DNA from 2 places in the Agrobacterium sp. 22-221-1 genome. Region 1 is predicted to be linked to the other one. Evidence: predicted binding sites of a transcription regulator. Region 1 holds the regulator's gene; the other holds the start of a gene.
What was found. Region 1 encodes LexA, which represses DNA repair genes until DNA is damaged. Its sites were predicted from a motif close to TGTTCNNNNTGTGTTCNG; they were not measured.
Positions count from the first base shown of each region.

Region 2: the regulator LexA is predicted to act here: its motif matches at 2,050-2,067, upstream of ACQZ5N_RS16990 (putative DNA modification/repair radical SAM protein).

Region 1 covers NZ_JBNWCL010000001.1:375,134-379,179, forward strand. Annotated here, with positions in the region: gene ACQZ5N_RS01865 (ComEC/Rec2 family competence protein) at 1-585, shown strand, start outside; gene ACQZ5N_RS01870 (glutathione S-transferase family protein) at 606-1,283, opposite strand; gene lexA (transcriptional repressor LexA) at 1,562-2,284, opposite strand; gene ACQZ5N_RS01880 (TRAP transporter large permease subunit) at 2,532-3,791, opposite strand; gene ACQZ5N_RS01885 (TRAP transporter small permease) at 3,788-4,046, opposite strand, start outside.
Region 2 covers NZ_JBNWCL010000011.1:9,333-13,378, forward strand. Annotated here, with positions in the region: gene ACQZ5N_RS16985 (UdgX family uracil-DNA binding protein) at 1-812, opposite strand, end outside; gene ACQZ5N_RS16990 (putative DNA modification/repair radical SAM protein) at 812-2,044, opposite strand; gene greA (transcription elongation factor GreA) at 2,266-2,742, shown strand; gene ACQZ5N_RS17000 (glycosyltransferase family 4 protein) at 2,833-3,888, shown strand; gene ACQZ5N_RS17005 (Lrp/AsnC family transcriptional regulator) at 3,920-4,046, opposite strand, start outside.

The sequences.
Region 1 (4,046 bases):
TACACGACGAAGGCTCAGCCGCAGGGTTTCGTTTATGGCCAGTGGCAAAGGGCGCTGCTTTTGCCGGAACAGCCTGTGCCGCCGGTCTTTCTCAAGACCGAGGCCACGGCAAAAACCGTGGCTTTGGCCTCGAAGGCGAAGCTTGATCCGCAAGAGATGAGTGCAGTTGCACGGCAGATGACAGCGGCCCTGAGAGACGCCGAGCCCAGCGTTTTCACTTGCAGCAAAGGCATATGGTGCGTTACGCGCGCGGGAAGCGGCGAATGGATCATCGTTCTGGAAGACGGCCGCTTTGCCGGAAAGGCTTGCGATATTGCCGATATCGTTATCGTCTCCCGCAGAACGTCCTTTTCCCAATGCCGCTCGGGCGCACTTCTGCTGAACCGCGATATCCTGCGGCGGATCGGTTCGCTGGAAATGGACTTCGCCGGCAACGATCAGGCAGGGGTGGTCGGCAGGCTGCGCGCCGCAATCGCCGGCATGGACAGGCCCTGGAGCGAACATCGCTATTACGACTGGAAAAGCGGCCGTTTCGATCACGACGTGCCCGATGCCGTCATGCGGTTGCTGGCGGCATCGCAATAGAGCGCCGCCAGCATGGACCGTCAGGCCTTGATGCGCAGATCCGCGGTCAATTCGCCGATCCCGCTAATTTCCTCTTCATGCGCCGCATCGCGCCAGACTTCCTTCAGCCCGGCCTCGTACCATTCGCGCATGGCGGGAAGGGCGAGCAGCCGGTCGCAATAGGCTCTCGCTACGGGCGAAAGTTCCGCGCCATAAGTCTGGAAACGAAATGCCACCGGGCAGAAGAAGGCATCGACCGCCGTGAATTTCTGGCCGGCAAGAAAAGGCCCGCCGAATTTCGCGAGGCCTTCGCTCCACAGCGTATCGATGCGCTTTATATCGGCCGCAAGCCCGGTATCGCCACCCTTCGGTTTTACGCGAATGCCGACCGACATCGGGTAGAGATTGCGCAGCGAGGAAAAGCCCGCGTGCATTTCGCTCGCTGCCGACCGTGACCAGGCCCTTGCCTGCTTGTCGCTCGCCCAGACGCCCTGATGTCTTTCCGCCAGATATTCGGCGATCGACAGCGATTCCCAAACCGTCACGCCCTCATCGACAAGGCAGGGCACCTTGCCGGTCGGCGAGAAGGTGGAGAAGGAAACGCCTTCGCCGAAGGGAACGAGTTTTTCATCGAAGGCGATGCCGAGCGTACGCATCAATACCCAGGGCCGCAGCGACCATGAGGAATAGTTCTTGTTGGCGATATAAAGATCGTACATGACGTGTTTCCCCGATATGACGCGCATTTCTATACCGACGGATGGCCCTTGGAATATTGCAAATAATCCATGGCTCCCATAAGCCGCATTGATGAATGGGAATGTGAGGGCAGGGAGAAAGAAAGAGGCAAACTCGCGTCACCGCCCGGAGACGAGAACGAAACGCACCCTCTCTTTACTTCCGCAGAGCCGCATTGTTCCTGGGAACAATCCAAGATGCCTCAAAGGGAGCGTCATCCTCTCGATGACGCCCCTAGCGAAAAAAGGCGGGGTGCCAATTAATGGTAGCGGCGGATCAGACCAACCAGCTTACCCTGGATTTTCACCCGATCCGGTCCGAAAATACGGGTCTCATAGGCGGGATTGGCCGCTTCCAGAGCGATGGAGGCTCCCTTGCGGCGGAAACGCTTCAGGGTAGCTTCTTCATCATCCACCAGTGCTACGACGATATCGCCCGGATTGGCCGTATTGCCGTTGCGGATGATGACGGTATCGCCATCAAAAATGCCGGCCTCGATCATCGAGTCGCCCTTGACTTCCAGAGCGTAATGTTCGCCCGAGCCGAGCATGTCGACCGGCACGGCCACATCATGGGTGTTGTTCTGGATGGCGGAAATCGGCACACCGGCGGCGATGCGGCCCATGACCGGCACGGTGACGGCGCCACCGAGATCATTGGCCGGCGCCTTGGGGGCAGGGGCCGGCTCCGGCGTCTTCGGCTTGCCGAGGCTGCCTTCAATGACGCTCGGCGAGAAGCCGCGCTGCGGCCTTGCACCCGGCGCATAGGCCTCAGGCAATTTGATCACTTCCAGCGCCCGCGCCCTGTTAGGTAGCCGGCGAATGAAGCCGCGCTCCTCGAGTGCGGTGATCAGCCGGTGGATGCCGGATTTGGAGGCAAGATCGAGTGCGTCCTTCATTTCATCGAAGGAGGGCGGCACGCCGGACTCTTTCATTCTTTCATGAATGAAGAGAAGCAATTCCTGCTGTTTGCGCGTGAGCATGAGGAAAACACCCTTGAGAATCGTCGTTGAAGTCGCGAAACAAATACAGAACGAACACTATATGTTCCATATGTGTTCCGCAATCCCCTAAAATTTCGTGAAGGGTGCATCGCAGATCGTGATTTGATCGTCGAAACCATGAACAAAGCAGATTGAACGATGTAAGCGGCACATCTTGAATACTAAAACCACCGACCGGGGAGACCCGGCCGGTGGTTTCTGGCAGCCGTTTGCTACGGCTCTTATGTTAGTAGATCGTGAGGGCAGGAATGAAGCTGACCGCGATGAGAAGCAGCATCGCCATGGTGAAGAACGGCCACAATTCCCTCGTCGTTGCGCCGAGCGGCGCTCTGGCTATGGAGGACGAGATGAAGAGCGTGGTGCCGATCGGTGGCGTATAGAGCCCGATACCGAGATTGATGACCATCATCATGCCGAGCTGCACCCGGTCGAGCCCGATCATATCCGCAAGCGGCACGAAGATCGGTCCGAGCAGCAGGATCGACGGCGGCAGATCGAGCGGCATGCCGATGATCAGCATCAGGATGTTCATCATGAGAATGATCAGGATCGGGTTGGAGATATTCTCGGCCACCCAGGTGGCGAAATGCTGGGGCGCCTGATCGAAGGTAAGCACCCAGCCCACCGCCGCACTGCCCATGATGACGAGCATGACGACGCCGGTTGCAGAGCCTGCCTCGACGAAATTGTCGCAGAAACGCTTCCACGTCAGATCGCGGTAGAAGAAGATGCTGAGCACGAGCGAATAGACGACAGAAAGAACGGCCACTTCGGTCGGCGTTGCAAAGCCGAAGCGCAGGCCGAGGATGATCAGGATCGGCAGAAGGATCGCCGGCAGGCTGCGGAATGCAAGTAGTGCCAGATCGCGCTTGCGAAAGCTTTCGTCTCGCACCGCATAGCCCCGCCGCACGGCAATGGCCCAGCAGACGAAGATGAAACCGACGGCCATGAGCAGGCCCGGCAGAATGCCGGCGATGAACAGATTGGCGATGCTGACGCCGCTGACCAATGAATAGAGGATCATCGGGATCGACGGCGGGATGAGCACATCGATGACCGCCGAGGTGGCATTGTTGGCCGCACAGAGGGGAGCGGGGTAGCCCTGGCGCTTCTGCCACGGAATGAGCACCGAACCGAGCGCGCTCGCATTGGCGACCGCCGAGCCGGAAACGCCGCCGAACACGACCGAGGAAATGACGGTGGTGGAAAGCGGGCCGCCGCGCCAGCGCTGCATGGCCTTGGAGGCGAGTTCCAGAAGCTGGGTTCCGAGTTTGCCGCCGAGCATCAGCGTGCCCGCGAGCATGAAGAACGGCAGCGCTAGCATCGGGAAAGACTGCGTCTGGTCGTAAACCTGCTGCGCCACGATCGAGAGCGGCACATAACCGTTCCACAGTACGGCGACGCCCGCAGAGATGATCAGCGCATAACCGACCGGAACCGCAATCATCATGAGAATACAAAATGCAATGATCATCACGATGGTCATAGCGGCATCTCCTCGGTTGCACCGTGCGGACGGGCATGCCAGCCGCCGGAGAGAATGCGCAGGCTCGCGGTTGCGGTGGTGACCGAGACCAGTGCTGCGCCGAAGGCGATGGAATAATATCCGATGCTGTTGGGCAGTTGCAGCACAGGGCTGATTTCCGCGCCGGCGATCTCGGCGACGACAAGCGCCTGCTGCGCGAGAATGACGAAGCTTGCGACCGTCACGAGATTGGCGAACAGCAGAACCGCCACCTTG
Region 2 (4,046 bases), on a different contig from region 1:
TGAAAAAGCTGCGGCTGGCTTGCCGCCCTGGCGGCCATCTCCAGCACCCGCGCCTCCGCGCCGAGGATGAGGTCGGGAATGAGATCGGCTTCCGGCAGGTTCTTCCAGTATTTCTTCGGCATCTCCGCCGTCATGGCTTTGATCTTGAGGCGCGCCGGATTGAATATATTGGCATAATAGGTCCGCCAGAGTTCATCCGTCTCGTCCGTCAGATCAGGCTTCGCCGCCGCCTCCCGTGAGGTTTGCAGCTCGCTTCCATCCCATCGGGCGGACCCTTTCGGCGTGGCGATCAGCCAGTCCATATCGGTAAACCGTCGCTGGAAAAACGCTGCCGTTCGCTCGACGATGAAATGATCCGGCTCGAACCAGGCCACGAACCGCCGTCGCCCGCCCTGCCCCTGCGGCAAGAGCAATTCCTTGAAACGGACGAAGGCCGTCATCTTGTGACAATCCCGGCGCACCGATTTCTCGAGCAAGCGGGCCTCTGCAACATCCGGATCGGACTTGAACTGCAACAGGGCGCGATCCCGCTTCAGCCGCCACAATAACCGGTAAAGCAACGCAAACCGGCCGGGATCGCCATGGCAGATGACGGCCTGCGCCAGCGCCACGAACGAGGCCGGAACGGAAACCTGCCCATTGCCGGCATCGACGGTCGGCAATGACTCACCGGCGAAATCCAGCAGCCCTGCCCCGTCATCCCGCAACCGCCAGTCAATCGTCTCCGGCGGAATATCGGCGGCAAGGGCCGCACGCGCGGCATCGCGCCACTCGCCGAAATCGCCCCGCCCTTCCAGAACCGGGCCATACATCACAACAGCGATAATTGTTCGGGCTGCGGTGCAAACATCGCCCGCAAATCCGGCCTCTCGGTCAGCTTGCCCGGTGTCCAGCCCTCGGCGACGATGAAAGCCTTCACCTTTTTCAGGGAAACGCCGAAACGCGCGATATCCTCCAGCCGCAGCCGCCGGAACCGCCGTGACGATAGAACGGAGGCCACCGTCTTGGTGCCGAAACCGGGCACACGCAGCAGCATTTCCCGATCCGCCGCATTGACGTCCACCGGGAAACGGTCGCGATGTTTCAGCGCCCAGGCGAGTTTCGGGTCGATATCGAGATCAAGCATGCCGTCACCCCCGATTGCCGTTATCTCGCTGATATCGAAGCCATAAAAGCGGTAAAGCCAGTCGGCCTGATAAAGCCGGTGTTCCCGCATCAGCGGCGGCTTGATGAGCGGCAGGTTTTTCGACGAATCGGGAATGGGGCTGAAGGCCGAATAATAGACGCGTCGCAAACCGTAACTGCCATAAAGCCGGGCGCTGGTGGAGAGAATGGTGCTATCGTCCGCGCCATCCGCCCCCACGATCATCTGCGTGCTCTGCCCGGCCGGCGCAAAGCGCCTGGTCTTGCGTGTCCGGACGGTCGGCTCCCCGGCCTCCTCGATCTTCAGGCGGATATCGGCCATGGAGCGGCGAATATTGACGGGCTGCTTTTCCGGCGCGAAACGGCCAATGCCGCTATCGGTCGGCAATTCGATATTGATCGAGAGACGATCCGCATAGAGCCCTGCCTCCTCGATGAGCCTGGGCGATGCTTCGGGAATGGATTTCAGGTGGATATAACCGCGAAAACCATGGGTAACCCGCAACTCCCGCGCCACGCGCACCATCTCCTCCATCGTATGATCGGAGGAACGGATGATGCCGGAGGACAAAAACAGCCCTTCGATATAGTTGCGCCGGTAAAACTCCAGCGTCAGCCAAACCACCTCTTCCGGCGTGAACCGCGCCCGCTCGACATTGCTGGAGGAACGGTTGATGCAATAGGCGCAATCATAGATGCAGAAGTTGGTGAGCAGGATTTTCAAAAGCGAAATGCAGCGCCCGTCCGGCGCATAGGCATGGCAGATGCCCGACCCTTCCGTGGAGCCCAGACCGCCCGATGCTGCGGAGTTGCGTTTTGTCGTGCCGCTGGATGCGCAGGAGGCATCGTATTTCGCCGCGTCTGAGAGAATGGCCAGCCGTTGCCTGATCGACTTCTTCATGGGTATGTTCACTATATGTTCCATAGACGAATGTCAATGAAATAGGGTAAGATATTGATTAAGTGAGGAAATATGCGCACCTCAAATTTGCTGGCATTTCGCTGTCGTCTTCTGATATAGTCGGCTCAGTTATGATTTTGGCATGGTTCCGGAGTTCCCCTCCGGAACCTGTTTCTTTTTGTGTCTGCAAGTAACGCGACCGGAATGCGAAGGATAAAAAAATGGTAGAAAAAGTACCGATGACTCAGGGTGGATTCGTCAAGCTGCAGGAGGAGCTGCGCTGGCGCCAGCAGGAGGAACGCCCCCGTATCATCGAGGCGATTGCGGAAGCGCGCGCCCATGGCGACCTTTCGGAAAACGCCGAGTACCATGCTGCCAAGGAAGCACAGAGCCACAATGAAGGCCGCATCACCGAACTCGAAGACCTGACCGCACGCGCGGAAGTCATCGATCTCTCCAAGATGTCGGGCTCGAAGATCAAGTTCGGCGCCACCGTGAAGCTGGTGGACGAGGATAGCGACGAGGAAAAAACCTATCAGATCGTCGGCGACCAGGAAGCCGATGTGAAGGCCGGCCGCATCTCCATCTCCTCGCCCATCGCCCGCGCCCTCATCGGCAAGGAAGTCGGCGACAGCATCGAAGTCAACGCTCCGGGCGGCGCCAAGGGCTACGAGATTCTCGCGGTTCAGTGGGGCTGATGCCCTCACATGCAATGCGCCCCATGCGGGCGCATTGCTTTTCTTGACGTCTTCATTCCCCCGAATTAGCCGCAAAGACGGAAGCCCATCTTGTCCCACGTCAGTCTGAAAGATGTGCAGGTGCTTGCGCCGAACTTCAAACGCAGGCTCTCCGGCGTCACCTCCACCATCGTTCAACTTATTCCGGTGCAGAACCGGCTGGGACAGAAGGTGGCCGTCATCGGCCCCGGCCTGCCGCCGCATCTGCCGCATGTGCGCTTCCGCGATCTGTGGCGGCTCTGGCAAAACGGCCCGCAGGGTGGCCCGCGCATCTGGCATGCCCGGCGCAACCTCGAAATGTTGCCGGGTCTTTTCATGCGTGACGTGCTGCGCATGAAGGTGAAGCTGCTGTTCACCTCGGCCGCACAGAGGCGGCATTCCGCCTATACCCGGTTTCTGATTTCGAAGATGGACGCCGTGGTTGCGACCAGCACCCGCTCCGGCTCGTTTCTGGAAGTACCCCATCGCGTTGTCATGCATGGTGTCGATACCGACCTGTTCCATCCGGCAACCGGCCCGGAAGACGCAATCGCGGCAACCGGCCTGCCGGGACAATATCTCATCGGCTGCTTTGGACGGGTGCGCCACCAGAAGGGCACCGATCTCTTCGTGCGCGCCATGATCGAGCTTTTGCCCGCCCATCCGCAATGGACAGCCATTGTTTCCGGCCGGGTAACGGCGGAACACAAGGCTTTTGCCGAGGCACTCGGGGCCGATGTCAAGGCCGCCGGCCTTTCGGACCGCATCGTGTTTCAGGGTGAGGTGGACGACATCAAGCCCTGGTACCGGCGGTTGACGCTCTATGTCGCCCCATCCCGCAACGAAGGTTTTGGCTTGACGCCGCTCGAGGCCATGGCATCGGAAACGGCCGTCGTCACCAGCACCGCCGGCGCCTATGAGGAAATGATCGTCAGGGGCGAAACCGGCGCAGTCGTCGAGGCGGGTGACTATGCATCGCTCAGGGATGCGATAAGGACCTATCTTGCCGACCCGGCTCTGGCCGAGAGCCATGCAAAGGCCGGCCTTTCACATGTACGCAGCACATTTCCGCTTGAGAAAGAGGCCACGAGTCTCGGCGAAGTCTATGAGGCTTTGCGGCGCGGGTAACGCGTCTTAAGGTCACCGCAAAGCCTGCCGCTCAGATTTCCACGAGACCGACGCGCTTGACCTGCCGGATGGTGAGCATGGTGCGCACCGTATCGACGTTTTCGTCCGCCGTCAGAACCTCGATGACGAAATCCTGAAACTCGGTCAGGTTCTTCGCC